Regions from separate parts of the Mycobacterium sp. NGS59 genome, predicted to be linked through region 1. Evidence: predicted binding sites of a transcription regulator. Region 1 holds the regulator's gene; the other holds the start of a gene.
What was found. The regulator LexA, encoded in region 1, represses DNA repair genes until DNA is damaged. The targets are predictions, from matches to a motif close to CGAACANNTGTTCG.
Positions count from the first base shown of each region.

Region 2: a site for LexA is predicted at 1,938-1,951, ahead of ruvC (crossover junction endodeoxyribonuclease RuvC). Genes of this name have one in related genera too.

Region 1 is NZ_JCALCN010000004.1:40,914-45,122, reverse strand. Features, by position in the region: gene AC5Y46_RS06770 (LGFP repeat-containing protein) at 1-1,620, shown strand, start outside; gene lexA (transcriptional repressor LexA) at 1,630-2,298, opposite strand; gene AC5Y46_RS06760 (LysM peptidoglycan-binding domain-containing protein) at 2,592-3,098, shown strand; gene nrdR (transcriptional regulator NrdR) at 3,187-3,648, shown strand; gene AC5Y46_RS06750 (peroxynitrite isomerase) at 3,666-4,151, shown strand; gene AC5Y46_RS06745 (alpha/beta fold hydrolase) at 4,176-4,209, opposite strand, start outside.
Region 2 is NZ_JCALCN010000023.1:48,841-53,049, forward strand. Features, by position in the region: gene AC5Y46_RS21105 (class I SAM-dependent methyltransferase) at 1-572, shown strand, start outside; gene AC5Y46_RS21110 (YebC/PmpR family DNA-binding transcriptional regulator) at 618-1,373, shown strand; gene AC5Y46_RS21115 (DUF2617 family protein) at 1,377-1,871, opposite strand; gene ruvC (crossover junction endodeoxyribonuclease RuvC) at 1,972-2,526, shown strand; gene ruvA (Holliday junction branch migration protein RuvA) at 2,523-3,116, shown strand; gene ruvB (Holliday junction branch migration DNA helicase RuvB) at 3,113-4,153, shown strand; gene AC5Y46_RS21135 (DUF1304 domain-containing protein) at 4,163-4,209, shown strand, end outside.

The DNA.
Region 1 (4,209 bases):
GCCGGCGGCGCCAACGGGCCGCTGGGCGCCAAGAAGGGCAACCAGTACCCGATCGGCGGCGACGGCGTCGCTCAGGACTTCAACGGCGGCAAGATCTTCTTCAGCCCGGCGACCGGCGCCAACGCCGTCGAGGGACCGATCCTGCAGAAGTATGAGGCGCTGGGCGGGCCGGTCAGCAGCGATCTGGGCTTCCCCGTCGCCAACGAGGCAGACGGCGGGATCACTCCAGCCAGCCGCGTCGCGACGTTCTCCGCGGCGGACAAGCCGGTGATCTTCTGGACCCCCGACCACGGCGCCTTCGTCGTGCGCGGGGCCATGAAGGCCGCGTGGGACAAGCTCAAGGGCGCCACCGGCAAACTCGGTGCGCCGGTGGCTGACCAGACGGTGGACGGTGACGTGGTGTCGCAGAAGTTCACCGGCGGCAAGATCTCCTGGAACCGCGCCAAGAACACCTTCAGCACCGATCCGGCGAATCTGGCGCCGCTGCTGTCCGGACTCCAGGTTTCGGGACAGAATCAGCCCAGCAATTCGGCCTCACCCCCGGCGGGCAAGAAGTTCACCTTCCACTGGTGGTGGCTGATCGCGGCCGTGCCGGTGCTGTTGCTGGTCCTGATGTGCGTGTTGGTGGTGTTGGGTCTGCGCAGGCGCCGCGCCGCGGGTCCCGATGCACCCGTCTTCGACCCGGACCCGGACCGCAACGCCGGTGTGGACTATGACCCCGGCGCGGAAGGGCGCTGGCCGCGCGAGGACATCGATTACGGTTCTGAGCGGTTCCCCCCGGCCGACGAGCACGACCAGCACGTCGAGGACCATCCCGACGCCGGCTCGGGAGCCCGGGTCAGCTGGTCCCGGGGTGGGGCGACGGCGGTCCTCCCGGTCGAGCAGGACGCCGACGACGACGAATTCACCCACGATGCCGACGAGAGCTACGACTCGTCCTCGTATGAGGAGTACGACGAGGACCCCGACGCGGTGGGCACCACGCCCATCCCGGTGGTGTCGCACGAGGGCTACGGGGAACCTTTCGAGGAGGAGCCGCGGGTTCCGGAACGGGTAGGGCCGGAGGACTACGTGCCCGAACTCTCGGCGCCACCGACGTACGTGCCGGACGCGGACGTCCCCGAAGTGCCGCACTCCCGGGAAGAGCCGGAAATCCCGGAAGTTCCGGAGATCCCGGAAATCGAGCCGGACGAGCCATACCTCGACGAATATGCGGGGGCCCGCTACCCGCAAGACGAACTCAGGGACGACGCGGAAGGCGAGTCACCCGACCTGGCGTCGCCACCGGACACCGATCCGGTGCCCGAGGCGAGAACGGGACGGCATGCGGCCGCGGACCCGGCCGGCTACGCCGCCGAAGCCGGCACGCCGTTCGGAGCGGCTCCGCAGGCCGAGGCGCCGGCGGCGGCACCGGCCGGCAGCGCCGCGGTGCGTCCGACGATCCACCTGCCGCTCGACGACGACCCCTACCGGGCCCCGGACGGCTATCCGATCAAGGCCAGCGCCCGGTTCGGTCTGTATTACACGCCCAACAGCGCGCTCTATCACGACACACTGGCCGAGATCTGGTTCGCCAACGAGGACGCCGCGCGCGCCAACGGTTTCGTCCGGGCCGACTGACGCCGGCGGCTACACCTTGCGGATGACGGTGACCACCTTGCCCAGCACGATCGCGTCGTTGCCGGGAATCGGGTCGAATGCCGGGTTGTGCGGCATCAGCCACACCTGACCGCCGGCCCGCTTGAATGTCTTGACGGTGGCCTCGCCGTCGATCATCGCCGCGACGATGTCGCCGTTGTCGGCGACGTTCTGCTGGCGCACCACCACCCAGTCCCCATCGCAGATGGCGGCTTCGACCATGGACTCACCGACGACCTTGAGCAGGAACAGCGTCCCTTCGCCGACCAGCTCGCGGGGTAGGGGGAAGACGTCCTCGACGGCCTCCTCGGCCAGGATCGGCCCGCCGGCGGCGATGCGTCCCAGCACTGGGACGAAAGTCGGCTCCGGCAACGCATCCGAACCCGCTACATCGGTGAGCGGAGGCGTCACCGTGTCGTCGGCGCTGCGCACGTCGACAGCACGCGGGCGGTTCGGGTCCCGCCGCAAGTAGCCCTTGCGCTCCAGGGTGCGCAGTTGGTGTGCCACCGAGGACGTCGACGTCAGACCGACGGCATCACCGATCTCCCGGATGCTCGGCGGATATCCGCGGGTGGTCACCGACGCGCGGATGACGTCCAGGATTGTTCGCTGTCGGTCAGTCAGCGTCGCATCGGCCGGGGTGTCGTTGCTGTCGCTCATGGCACTGAATGTAACCCCACTCCGTCCAAGAATCAAACATGTGTTCGACCGGCGTGTCGTCGCGCCGTCGAGGGCCGCCGATCTGCGGAAACAAAATGAATCACAAGTGTGTAACTTCGGCGCGTACCGGGTATCTGAAAGTCACCAGCTGGTTGCACCGACAAAAAACTTGTCGGTGGTGAGGTCTACGGTTTTGCTCGTGCGACACGCTCGCTCAAATGTTCGGTTGTCGAACACATGAGCGACTAGTGTCGAACACACGAGCGATAAGTAGTCGACCGGAGGGAAACGGCATGACACTCATCTACGCGGGTCCGCATCGCGCCAGCAACGCGCAGAGCCCGTTGAACAGGCCTCTGAACAGGCCGATTCGCGAGTTTCCCTCCTATCGGTCCGGTCAGCCACGGTCGAACAGGCCGGGCCCGTCGCGCCCGGCGGGCGCGCCGATGCGCTACTACGGCACCGGTGTCGCGAGGTCGACCGTTGTCCACCGCAGACGGCCGGTCAGTGTGGCAACCACGATCGGGCTGGCCCTGGCCGCCGGTGTCATCACCCTCTGGTTAGGGCTGATGGCCAACTTCGGCAGCATGGTCCACGGCGAATCGGTCGAGGCGGCGCCGCAGGTGCCCGCCGCGCTGGCGGTGGTGCGGGTCGAGCCGGGCGAGTCTCTGCAGGATCTCGCGGTCCGCGTGGCGCCGGGCGCACCCGTGCGCGACGTCGTCGAACGCATCCGTGACCTCAACGCGCTGGACTCCAGCGCGGTGACCGCAGGCCAGACCCTGATCGCACCGGTCGGCTGACCGGCCGCAACCCGGGCTCGGCAGGTCGCGCGGGTACTCTCGGGGTGTTCTGTTATCCGGACGTCACGGCGTGGCAAAGGAGCGGCCATTGCACTGCCCTTTCTGCCGGCATCCCGATTCCCGGGTCATTGACTCCCGGGAAACCGATGAAGGCCAGGCAATTCGCCGTCGCCGGTCGTGTCCGGAATGCGGACGCCGCTTCACCACCGTCGAGACCGCGGTGCTCGCAGTGGTCAAGCGCAGCGGCGTCACCGAGCCGTTCAGCCGGGAGAAAGTGATCAGTGGTGTGCGCCGCGCCTGCCAGGGGCGCCAGGTCGACGACGACGCGCTGAACCTGCTCGCCCAACAGGTGGAAGACGCGGTGCGGGCCGCCGGGCCGGAGGTCCCCAGCCATGAGGTCGGGCTGGCCATCCTGGGTCCGTTGCGCGAACTCGACGAAGTCGCCTACCTGCGCTTCGCCTCGGTGTACCGGTCCTTTTCCTCAGCCGACGATTTCGAACGCGAGATCGAGGCGCTGCGCGCGCACCGCAACGTATCGGCCCCGGGCTGAACGGCGTCTTCCGACCGATGGCCGCCCAACTTCATCCCGACGTCGCTGCGCTGGCGCCGCTGCTGGGTACCTGGGCGGGGCGTGGGGCGGGGGAGTACCCGACCATCGAGTCGTTCGAATACTTCGAAGAGGTCGTCTTCTCCCACGTGGGCAAGCCTTTCCTGAGCTATGGACAGAAAACGAAAGCCGTCGCCGACGGCAAACCGCTGCACGCCGAGACGGGCTATCTTCGAGTGCCGCGACAGGGCCACCTGGAACTGGTGGTTGCCCATCCCAGCGGCATCACCGAGATCGAAGGCGGCAGCTACTCGGTGCGCGACGGCGTCGTCGAAATCGACTTGGCCACAACCGATGTCGGAATGACCCCGACTGCCAAAGAAGTGTCGGCACTGGCCCGGTCGGTCCGGGTCGACGGCAACGAGCTGTCCTACTCGCTGCGCATGGCCGCTGTCGGCCAACGCCTCCAGCACCACCTGTCCGCGACGTTGCGCCGACAGTCCTGAGACCTCAACGTCGACGGCCGTGATTCAGGTGGCGCTGCGTTCGTCGGCCCCTATGGCG
Region 2 (4,209 bases), on a different contig from region 1:
GCTGGTTCCAGTGGCGTCGTCACCAGGAGGAAGCCGTTGCGCATTTTCCCGATGGGAGCCGGTTTGTCGAGGTGGGGTGCTATCTGGGGCAGAGCATCTGCTCGCTGGGCGAGGTGGTGCGCGAGGCGGGTCGCGACATCGCCATCGTCGGAGTGGACACCGCACGCGGCAGCGGTCCGGAAGGACGCGACAACACCGATGCGCATGGACCCGCGGTCCGGCACGGCGGCGGGACCTTCGCGGGGCTACTACACCGCAACATCATCGACTGCGGGCTTGCCGAGACAATCCAGCTGATCATCAGCGATTCCGTGGCAGCCGCCGAATTCTTCGCAGACGGTTCGGTGGCCTGGGCCCATCTCGATGCCCGACACGACTATGACAGCGTCGTCGCCGACATCGATGCGTGGCAGCCCAAAATCGCGCCGGGTGGTTGGCTGTCTGGTGACGACTATCACCGTGAGTGGTGGCCGGGTGTGGTGCGCGCCGTCAGCGACAGACTGCCCGACGCGGTTTCGTGGTGGTCGACCCAATGGAGGTGGATCAAGCCCGGTGAATTGGGCGGCACGTAGACTCGTCAGGCGAACTTTTCGAAGCGAAAGAGGTAAGTCACACCGATGAGCGGCCATTCCAAGTGGGCCACCACCAAGCACCAAAAGGCCGTCAAAGACGCCCGCCGCGGCAAAGAGTTTGCCCGGCTGATCAAGAACATCGAGGTCGCGGCCCGTACCGGCGGCGGCGACCCGGCCGGTAACCCGACGTTGTACGACGCCATCCAGAAGGCGAAGAAAACCTCGGTGCCCAACGACAACATCGAACGCGCCCGCAAGCGCGGTGCCGGTGAGGAAGCCGGCGGCGCCGACTACCAGACGATCATGTACGAGGGGTACGGACCCAACGGCGTCGCTGTGCTGATCGAGTGCCTGACCGACAACCGCAACCGCGCGGCCGGCGAGGTCCGGGTGGCGGTGACCCGCAACGGCGGCACCATGGCCGACCCCGGCTCGGTGTCTTATCTGTTCTCCCGCAAGGGCGTTGTGACGCTGGAGAAGAACGGTCTGACCGAGGACGACGTGCTGACCGCGGTGCTCGACGCGGGCGCCGAGGACGTCAACGACCTGGGCGAGAGCTTCGAGGTGATCTCCGAGCCGACCGACCTGGTCGCGGTGCGCTCCGCGCTGCAAGAGGCCGGCATCGACTACGAATCCGCCGAGGCCAGCTTCCAGCCGTCGGTCAGCGTGCCCGTCGACGCCGACGGCGCCCGCAAGGTGTTCAAGCTGGTCGACGCGCTGGAAGACAGCGACGACGTGCAGAACGTCTGGACCAACGTCGACCTGTCCGACGAGGTGCTGGCCGCGCTCGACGCGGAGTAACCCTCACGGATGCCAGCGGCTGGCGGTCCGTACCACGACACCGCCGGACTCCGTCGGGTAGAGATGCCAGGTCTGCCAGCGCCAGCCGGTGCCGTCGGGCTCGGCGGCCAATGCGGTCAGCGCGGCGTCGTCGCCGGGAAACACCCCACCCAGCCAGCCGTCGTCAATCTCGCACCGTTCGCGCAAGTGAGTTGCCAGCGTGCGGAAAGCGGACTCGTCGTACTCGTCGGTGCGTGCTTGCAGCCGGTAGCCGGGCGCATCGGAACGTTCGGGCAGCTCGCCGCTCGTGAGGCAGGAAACCTGTTCGGAGAATCGTCCCGCGCCGTGCTCGACGACGACGACATGCGAAGCACCCAGCACTCCGAGCGACAGCGTGCCGCCGTGAGGGTGTTCCAGTCGACAGCTGGCCAGCGGGCGTGGCGCGGCCGCGTTCAGCGCCAACGCCAGTCGGGTCCCGGACACGTCGGCCGGCGCAACAGCGAGCTGATGAAGCGGCACCGGGCTCAACCTAGTTCATCGGCGCGTGTCCCTACCGGGCGATGTCGGACCGCCGGGCTAGGCTATCGAACAGCTGTTCGGTAGGAAGTAGGGAGCTGCGGTGCGGGTGATGGGTGTGGATCCCGGCTTGACGCGGTGCGGATTGTCGTTGGTGGAAAGCGGTCGCGGCCGCCAGATCACCGCTTTGGACGTCGACGTGGTGCGGACGCCGTCGGGCGAGCCACTGCACCGCAGGCTGCTGGCCATCAGCGACGCAGTCGATCACTGGCTGGACACCCACCGACCGGACGTGTTGGCCATCGAGCGGGTGTTCTCCCAGCACAACGTGTCGACGGTGATGGGCACCGCGCAGGCCGGCGGCGTGATCGCCCTGGCAGCGGCCAAGCGCGACATCGACGTGCACTTCCACACGCCCAGTGAGGTCAAAGCCGCGGTCACCGGCAACGGTGCCGCCGACAAGGCGCAGGTGACCGCCATGGTCACCAGAATCCTTGCGCTGCAAGCCAAACCGACCCCGGCCGACGCCGCCGACGCACTGGCGTTGGCCATCTGCCACTGTTGGCGTGCGCCGACGCTGGAACGGCTGGCCGCCGCGCAGGCGCAGGCGGCGCAGCACCGCAACAAATACCTGGCCAAGCTGAAGGCGGCACGATGATCGCCTCGGTCCGCGGCGACGTGCTCGAGGTGGCGCTCGATCACGCGGTGATAGAGGCGGCCGGCGTCGGGTATCGGGTGAACGCGACCCCCTCGACGCTGGCCACGCTGCGCGCAGGCACCGAAGCGCGGCTGATCACCGCGATGATCGTCCGCGAAGATTCGATGACGCTCTACGGCTTCTGCGACGTCGAGACCCGGGACCTGTTCCAGACGCTGCTGTCGGTGTCCGGGGTGGGTCCGAGGCTGGCGATGGCGACGCTGGCCGTGCACGACGCGGCGGCGCTGCGGCAGGCGCTGGCCGACGGCGACGTCGCCGCGCTGACCCGGGTGCCCGGCATCGGCAAGCGCGGCGCCGAACGGATGGTGCTCGAACTGCGCGACAAGGTCGGTGTGATCGCGGGGACGGGTGCAGCGCCGGCGGTGAACGGCCACGCGGTGCGGGGGCCGGTGGTCGAGGCGTTGGTGGGCCTCGGGTTCGCGGTCAAACAGGCCGAGGAAGCCACCGACAAGGTGCTGGCCGACAACCGGGAGGCGACGACGTCGACCGCGCTGCGGGCCGCGTTGTCGCTGCTGGGCAAGGCCAAATGAGCGACGACGATTTCGACGAGCGCGACGTCTCGCCGTCGCTGGCGGTCGGCGAGGGCGACATCGACGGCAGCCTGCGGCCGCGGTCGCTGCGCGAATTCATCGGCCAGCCCCGGGTCCGCGAGCAGTTGCAACTGGTCATCGAGGGCGCCAAGAACCGCGGCGGCACCCCGGACCACATCCTGCTGTCCGGGCCACCGGGCCTGGGCAAGACGTCGTTGGCGATGATCATCGCCGCCGAGCTGGGATCCTCGCTGCGGGTCACGTCGGGCCCCGCCCTGGAACGCGCCGGTGACCTGGCCGCGATGCTGTCCAACCTGGTCGAACACGACGTGCTGTTCATCGACGAGATCCACCGGATCGCCCGGCCCGCCGAGGAGATGCTGTACCTGGCGATGGAGGACTTCCGGGTCGACGTCGTCGTCGGGAAGGGGCCCGGGGCGACGTCCATTCCGCTCGAGGTCGCACCCTTCACCCTGGTCGGCGCGACCACCCGTTCCGGCGCGCTGACCGGCCCGCTGCGCGACCGGTTCGGCTTCACCGCGCACATGGACTTCTACGAGCCCGCCGAGTTGGAGCGGGTGCTGGCGCGCTCAGCGGGCATCTTGGGCATCGAGCTGGGTGCCGAGGCCGGTGCCGAGATCGCGCGCCGCTCGCGCGGGACGCCGCGGATCGCCAACCGGTTGCTGCGCCGGGTCCGTGACTACGCCGAGGTGCGCGCCGACGGCATCATCACCCGCGACGTGGCCAAGGCTGCCCTGGAGGTCTACGACGTGGACGAACTCGGCCTCGACCGGCTGGACCGAGCGGTGTTGTCGGCGCTGACCCGCAGTTTCGGCGGCGGTCCGGTAGGGGTGTCGACCCTGGCGGTCGCGGTGGGGGAGGAGGCCGCCACCGTCGAGGAGGTGTGCGAGCCGTTTCTGGTGCGGGCGGGCATGGTAGCCCGCACCCCGCGCGGCCGGGTGGCGACCGCGCTGGCGTGGACACATCTGGGTATGACGCCCCCGGCCGGCGTCTCGCAACCGGGACTATTCGACTAGGAGAGCGAAATGGTCACTGCCGCAATAGTTTTCGCCGCGCTGGCTGCGGCGCTGCA